DNA from 3 places in the Massilibacterium senegalense genome. Region 3 is predicted to be linked to each of the others. Evidence: riboswitches for the same ligand, from Rfam matches in the RefSeq annotation. Region 3 holds a riboswitch; each other region holds the start of a gene.
What was found. A riboswitch is a leader RNA that binds a small molecule or an ion and turns the genes downstream of it on or off. The one in region 3 is predicted to bind thiamine pyrophosphate.

Region 1 (2,274 bases), 480 kb from region 3:
CAAATTCTTTTTCAAAGTGTTGTAAAATGGCATCTTCATCGGGATGTTCTAAATTGACACGTCGAATAGCAAAGGTTAACACGTCTGCTTCCGCTGCACGAATCGCTTCATTTTGAATAAAAGGGTTCGGATAACGACCTGTCCCTAGAAAAAAACGAGATTGTAATGTTTTACCACCAACGACAAGATCATCTTTCTTTTTCACTGTTCACATCTCCTATTTTTCATATGCGTCTATTTTTTGGATAAATTGTTCACATGTTTTCGTTACATTTTTACTTTCGACAATTTCACTAATCGCACAAATTCTTGTTGCTCCTGCACGTAACACTTGGTCTACGTTATGAAGTTTAATGCCTCCAATGGCAACAAACGGAATCGTAATTTCTTTCACTACTTCTTCAATATATTTTGTTGTTACCGGATCTACTACATCAACTTTACTTTTAGTAGGAAAAATTGGACCTACTCCAATATAATCCGCTCCGTTTTGTTGTGCTTCGCGAGCTTCTTCGATGCGATGCGTTGAGATTCCAATAATTTTATTAGGTCCTAAAATTTTTCTTGCTACTTGAAGTGGTAAATCCTCTTGTCCTAAATGAACCCCGTCTGCATCAACTGCTAATGCAACATCGACATAATCGTTAATCACAAAAGGTACCTCGTATTTTTCGGTTAATGCGCGTAACTGCAATGCTTTTTCATACACCTCTTTTTTGGAGCTATTTTTATCACGTAATTGAATAAAATCTGCTCCCCCACGAATTGCTTCTTCCATTACTTCTACCAATGGACGATTCGGGTGAAATTGTTCACCAGTAATCGCATAAAGTTTAAATTCCTTCATCCGATGAGCCTCCTATCTCAAATAAAAAAGCCGTTAAAAAACAAACGTAGGTTTTTTAACGGCTAATATATGCTATCAGTCGACTTCCCTACGCTGGTGTTAACCAGTTCAGGTTCATAGAGTTGAAGTTTCCCTCTCTCAGCCATATTGGCACCCCTAGTCTACTTTCTGTTATATTACATTCATTATGACAAAAAAAAACGAATCTTTCAACTAAACAGACCAAGACTCGCTAAAAATATCTTGAAAGTCTCTGCGGCCATTTTATCAAAATCGTCTAAAGGTAACGGATTTTCCCCACGGCCTACTTCAATCGTAAAACCAGGACGTCTATAGTGATGAATAAACCAATCACGAAACCCCGCATAACTATCGATTGTTTTCACTGCTTTATATCCACTTGCACGTTCTATTTCCGCTGCTATCCTTGTGGACTCTTCAGGTTCATGTCCTAAATATCCATAATAAAATTCTTCTCCTTGCGAATGGAACGCAACTAACCGATCAACTTGTTCTTGTTCCACAAGTTTAGCCATTGCAATCGATTCTGGCTCCGATAGGGGGGAATAACCTGGAAAGTCTCTAGGAGCAGGATGTTTCGGTTTTCTGTATTGTTCTTTTTCCCAACATGACGGATACTGATTATTTAAATCAACCCCACAAATATTAGCTTTCCAATGAGAAAAAGTATCGACTCCATTATTGACATAAGAAACATACGATTGAAAAGGACCGGCAGCTGGCAACCCTTTTATGACTAAATCAACCCCATCAGGATTAACCATTGGAACGATTGAAACTACTATCTCTTCATATAATACACGCATGTTTTTTTCTTTCCATTGTTCGTAATCGATTAACTGAAACACATATTCTTTTACAGCATTCATCAAAAGAGCAGATGTTATCCATTCATTCGCATGGAAGGACGCATTAAAATGTACAGTGCGTTTCCCTCTTCCGATTTTCAGTTCATAGATGGGATTATTTAACCGAGAGTAACCAATCACTTTTTTTTGAACAAACGGAAAAGCAGTACATAAAAATTGAATATGTTTTTCGCAAATTTTTGAATGATATGGTTGCTTTGTTTTCATCATTCTTTTAGAAACGGGCATTAAAATATTCCAATATGTTTCATCTACTTTATTATGTCGACAAAACCAGTCAGGATGTTGGTGATATTTCTCGACCGCTTCCTCTAGCTGTTCTCGTTTTACGATTTTTTTTGGAATATACCCAGGAATAGCCCACTTTTTTTGTTGCTTGTATGCATCTTCTAATAGAAAACTAGGAAGGTTAAAAAAATGCTGATAAGAAGACAACGCTTGCTCAAAAGACACCATCCTTCCCTCCAATCTTTTTCTTAGATAAAACCTGTCATTGCTTTTAATCTATGAAACAAAATAAAAAAAAGTCGTAAAGAC
Region 2 (2,274 bases), 1.3 Mb from region 3:
GAAGGTGGAAAGTAAGATGAAGGTGGAGAATGTATCAAAATGGTATAGCAAAAAGCGAGTACTAGAAAACTGTTCGTGGACCGTTCCGATGGGAGAAATCATTGGGCTTGTTGGCAAAAATGGAGTAGGAAAAACGACTTTGCTCCAACTAATGGCTGGTTTAAAGAAGCCAAATCAAGGGACGTTGTCGATTAATGGAAAAGCGATAGACAGAACGAGTGGTGCATCAGTTCGGTACGTTTCGAAAGAATCGTCTTTTTATCCATTTATGTCAGTAGAAAAATGGATCGACTATTATCGTTTGCAACATCCGAGCTTTAACGATGCAAAGTGGATGGAACTGAAGAAATGGATACCAATCGTTAAAGGACAAAGGATGGGGCAATGTTCGAAAGGGGAACAAAAGGTGATTAATCTTGCTTTAGCATTAGCGTGCGATGTTCCGTATTTATTATTAGATGAGCCCCTTTCTGGTTTAGACCAACATATTCGTCAAGCGTGGATCAATAGTATCATTGCGATATTCGAACCTGAGAAACAAACCATTATTATCGCTACCCATGACGTACTCGAGCTTGAACCATTGTTTGATTGTTTAGTATTGTTACGAGATGGAAAAATAGAAAAAAACGTTCGCGTAGAAAAGCTGCAAAATGACGGATATACGTGCGGTACATGGCTTCGTCAAGAACTCGCTCCATTAAAAAAAGAATTGTAGAAAAATAGGTCAAAAGATTGATTTCAAAAATATGGTTGCAAATGACTGTTATGAATGTTATGATGGTGGCGAAGTTAATATCGTGTACTACTAGGGGTGTCTATGAGTATAGACTGAGATTGAAACATGTTTGACGTTTCTAAACCCTTTGGACCTGATCTGGATCATACCAGCGTAGGAAAGTAGTGTAACAATAGACAATCGTCTATTTTACATTGGCGTCTATAAGCGGGTCTCATAAAATGAGGGTCGTTTTTTTTATGTATTCGCCTGGTATCCGCGGTCTCGGTAGTAGTCACATTAAATATAGGAGGCTACATAAACATGGAAAAAGAACAAATCATTCAACCGTTTCCAAGCAGTAAAAAAGTATATGTAAAAGGTTCGCGTGAAGACATTCAAGTTCCATTTCGTGAAATTGCACTTTCACCAACGGTCAATGACCAAGGTGAGACACCAAATGAGCCAATTCGTGTCTATGATACGAGCGGTGCGTATACCGATGAAAGTTGCGAGATTAATATTTATGAAGGGTTGACAAAATTACGTGCTTCTTGGATTGAAGAACGCGGGGATGTAGAACGTTATGAAGGTCGTAAAGTACTTCCGGTTGATAACGGATTTACGACAGAAGAACATTTAAAAAACACAGAAGAATTCAAATATTCAAACGAACATCCACTTCGTGCGAAAGCAGGAAAAAATGTAACCCAAATGCATTATGCAAAAAAAGGAATGATTACACCTGAAATAGAGTATATCGCCATTCGTGAAGGGATGGATCCTGAATTTGTTCGTTCAGAAGTTGCGGCAGGACGTGCGATTATTCCAGCAAATATTAACCACCCTGAAATAGAACCGATGATTATCGGGCGTAATTTCCATACGAAAATTAATGCAAACATTGGAAACTCAGCTGTAACGTCATCTATTTTTGAAGAAGTAGAAAAAATGACATGGGCAGTACGTTGGGGCTCTGATACGATTATGGATTTATCAACAGGTAAAAATATTCATACAACACGTGAATGGATTATTCGTAACTCTCCAGTTCCTGTAGGGACAGTACCGATTTATCAAGCATTAGAAAAAGTAAACGGGGTAGCAGAAGACCTTTCGTGGGAAGTGTACCGTGATACGTTAATTGAACAGGCAGAGCAGGGTGTGGACTACTTTACCATTCATGCTGGTGTGTTAATGCGTTATATTCCGATGACAACGGCACGTACAACAGGAATTGTATCACGCGGTGGTTCGATTATGGCTGCTTGGTGTTTAGCACATCACGAAGAAAATTTCTTATACACTCACTTTGAAGATATTTGTGACATTTTAAAACAGTACGATATTTCTGTTTCACTAGGTGACGGGTTACGTCCAGGTTCTATTGCGGATGCAAACGATGAAGCGCAATTTGCAGAATTACGTACATTAGGAGAATTAACAGAAATCGCATGGAAACATGACGTACAAGTGATGATTGAAGGTCCAGGTCACGTACCTATGCATAAAATTAAAGAAAATATCGACTTAGAACGTGAAATTTGTCACGATGC
Region 3 (2,274 bases):
ACTTCATGGGCAGTAAATGCTGTAAATCCTAAAAGTGGTGGAATATACAACAACATCGGATATTTAATAATGGATCCTCCAATACCGACCATTCCTGAAATGAACGATCCAACAAATCCAATCATAAAGATTAGTACAATAAAGCCTATATCCATGTTTTCACCCCTTCTTCATACCTTATTGGGTATATTTATTTTGATAAAAAAACGGCGTAATCAATACCCCTACATGTATATTATTCTACTCATGTAAAATTGTCAACCATTAAATTTTATTTTTCATTTTCACGATTAGACTCTAATTTATCATCGTTATACACATAAGGAGTGTACGTTTATCGTTTCCGCTCCCCTCATTTCATATACAGTCTGAATAGATGACGGGGTATATTTTTACTAAAAAAAGTTGAAGCAACAAGAAGTTGACTTCAACTTTTACCATTAATCCATTACTAATCCGCGATCGACTACTAAGTTCTGACCAGTAACCGCACGAGCCCATGGGGAAGCAAAAAACAGAACCGCTTGCGCTAAGTCTTCCGGTGTCGTTACTTGTTGCATCGGTGTACTTTGACGAATCAATTCAAACACTTCATCCGTTGTGGCACGGCTTGCATCTGTCGTTTTTAATAATCCACCTGATACCATGTTCATCGTAATATTATGTGGACCTAAATCACGAGCCATGTTTCTTGTAAACCCAAGTAATGCTGCTTTTCCTGTTGTATACTCATGATATGGAACGACTGGATTTTGGAATAAATTTGTCCCAATGTTAATAATCCGACCAAATTTTTGTTCCTTCATTCCTGCTAATGCAGCCTTCGTTGTATTTAATGCAGCTTTTACGCTACCTTCAAATTGCCCTAAATATTGTTCCCATTCAATTTCTTCGGCATTTTTTTGATTAATTGGATCAAATTTAAAATTCACTAACGCATTATTTACTACCGTAGATACTGGTTGGTTAAAATAGTTTGCAGCTTTTTCAAACATTGTTTGTACGTCCTGTGGATGACGAACATCCGCTTGAATAGCAACAGCCTTTTCGCTACCAATTTCAGATGCTAGTTGTTCCGCTGCTTCTTGACTGCTGAAATAGTTGATAACGACTTTAGCCCCTTCTTCCGCAAATGCTTTCGTAATTTCTTTCCCTAACCCGCGTGCTCCGCCTGTCACTAATACTACTTGTTCTGTTAGTTTCATTTTTTTGCTCCTCCCACATCAAAAAAGACCACTTTCAACAAATGAAAGTGGTCTAATAATCTAATCAAGATGATTTACTTTACCACTTCCCTACGCTAGTATGACCTAGATCAGGTTCCAAGGGTCGGACATATCCTCTCAGCTACAAGCTCCCCTAGTGATTGCATGATGTTTTTCTTTTAGTATAGCACTTCTTACTCATAAAAAACAAAACGTTCACTTAATGTTAGCATATCCTCTAATGTTAATGACTCATCTTCAAAATCAATCGAATACACTAGTTCTTCTTCTACCCACGATAAATTACGAATTTGATCATCCATCATTTCCCCTTTTTTCCCTCTAACAGTCACCTCTTTTAATCCAAGGGACTCTTCTAATGCTTCTGTCTTTTCAAAAAAAGTCATCGTAAAATAAGGGGCATTATTTTTAAAATAGTAAATACTAATTTCTGTTATTTCTTCACCATCAAGTGTCATTTCAAACTTTTCTATTTTTTCCATTGATATGGAAGATTCATTCGGTAAATATAAAAAGGGATAACCAATTGCTTTCTTTGCTTCGGCTAACGTTACATCTTGATAAGACATCGTGTCTTCCATTTTTTTGAACACGACATCTTTTGGGACTTTTAAGACGAATAACTTTTCATTAAGCATTGGGGAATAATTAATCATTTTTACTTCATATTTGACATTTATATCTCCCATTGAAGCTTCCAGTTTTAAAGGCAACCATGTTTTTTGATCAATCCATAATTGTTGTTCTTGATACAACGTTCCTTCTTTTTTTGGTTCCGCCTTTATTTTATATGTTTGTCTTTTCGCTACTTTTTCTTCCCCTAATATGTTAATTTCATGTGTTTTTTGCAACGTAATTAACGTATCCATGGCACGCTGAGCAAAAAAAACATCGGACTCTTGCATGTAATCGACACCATCAATCGTTAACACTTCTTTATTTTTTACATCATAATAGTACGTTGTTTCTCCGTCAAAAATATAAATCGAATCTTTCTTTCCTTTTTGGTATACTTCCATTCGATTTTTATGCGTATCTTTTTCATACC

Region 1: another riboswitch for thiamine pyrophosphate. It lies ahead of thiE (thiamine phosphate synthase); the one in region 3 lies ahead of BN1372_RS10925 (3-oxoacyl-ACP reductase).
Region 2: another riboswitch for thiamine pyrophosphate. It lies ahead of thiC (phosphomethylpyrimidine synthase ThiC); the one in region 3 lies ahead of BN1372_RS10925 (3-oxoacyl-ACP reductase).

What each region holds. Positions count from the first base shown of each region.
Region 1 is NZ_LN831786.1:1,044,609-1,046,882, forward strand. It holds gene BN1372_RS08635 (thiazole synthase) at 1-205, opposite strand, end outside; gene thiE (thiamine phosphate synthase) at 218-847, opposite strand; TPP riboswitch at 916-1,015, opposite strand; gene BN1372_RS08645 (M14 family metallopeptidase) at 1,057-2,193, opposite strand.
Region 2 is NZ_LN831786.1:250,976-253,249, forward strand. It holds gene BN1372_RS04640 (GntR family transcriptional regulator) at 1-15, shown strand, start outside; gene BN1372_RS04645 (ATP-binding cassette domain-containing protein) at 17-718, shown strand; TPP riboswitch at 801-916, shown strand; gene thiC (phosphomethylpyrimidine synthase ThiC) at 1,043-2,274, shown strand, end outside.
Region 3 is NZ_LN831786.1:1,524,305-1,526,578, forward strand. It holds gene BN1372_RS10920 (sulfite exporter TauE/SafE family protein) at 1-155, opposite strand, end outside; gene BN1372_RS10925 (3-oxoacyl-ACP reductase) at 441-1,205, opposite strand; TPP riboswitch at 1,276-1,371, opposite strand; gene BN1372_RS10930 (LolA family protein) at 1,400-2,274, opposite strand, start outside.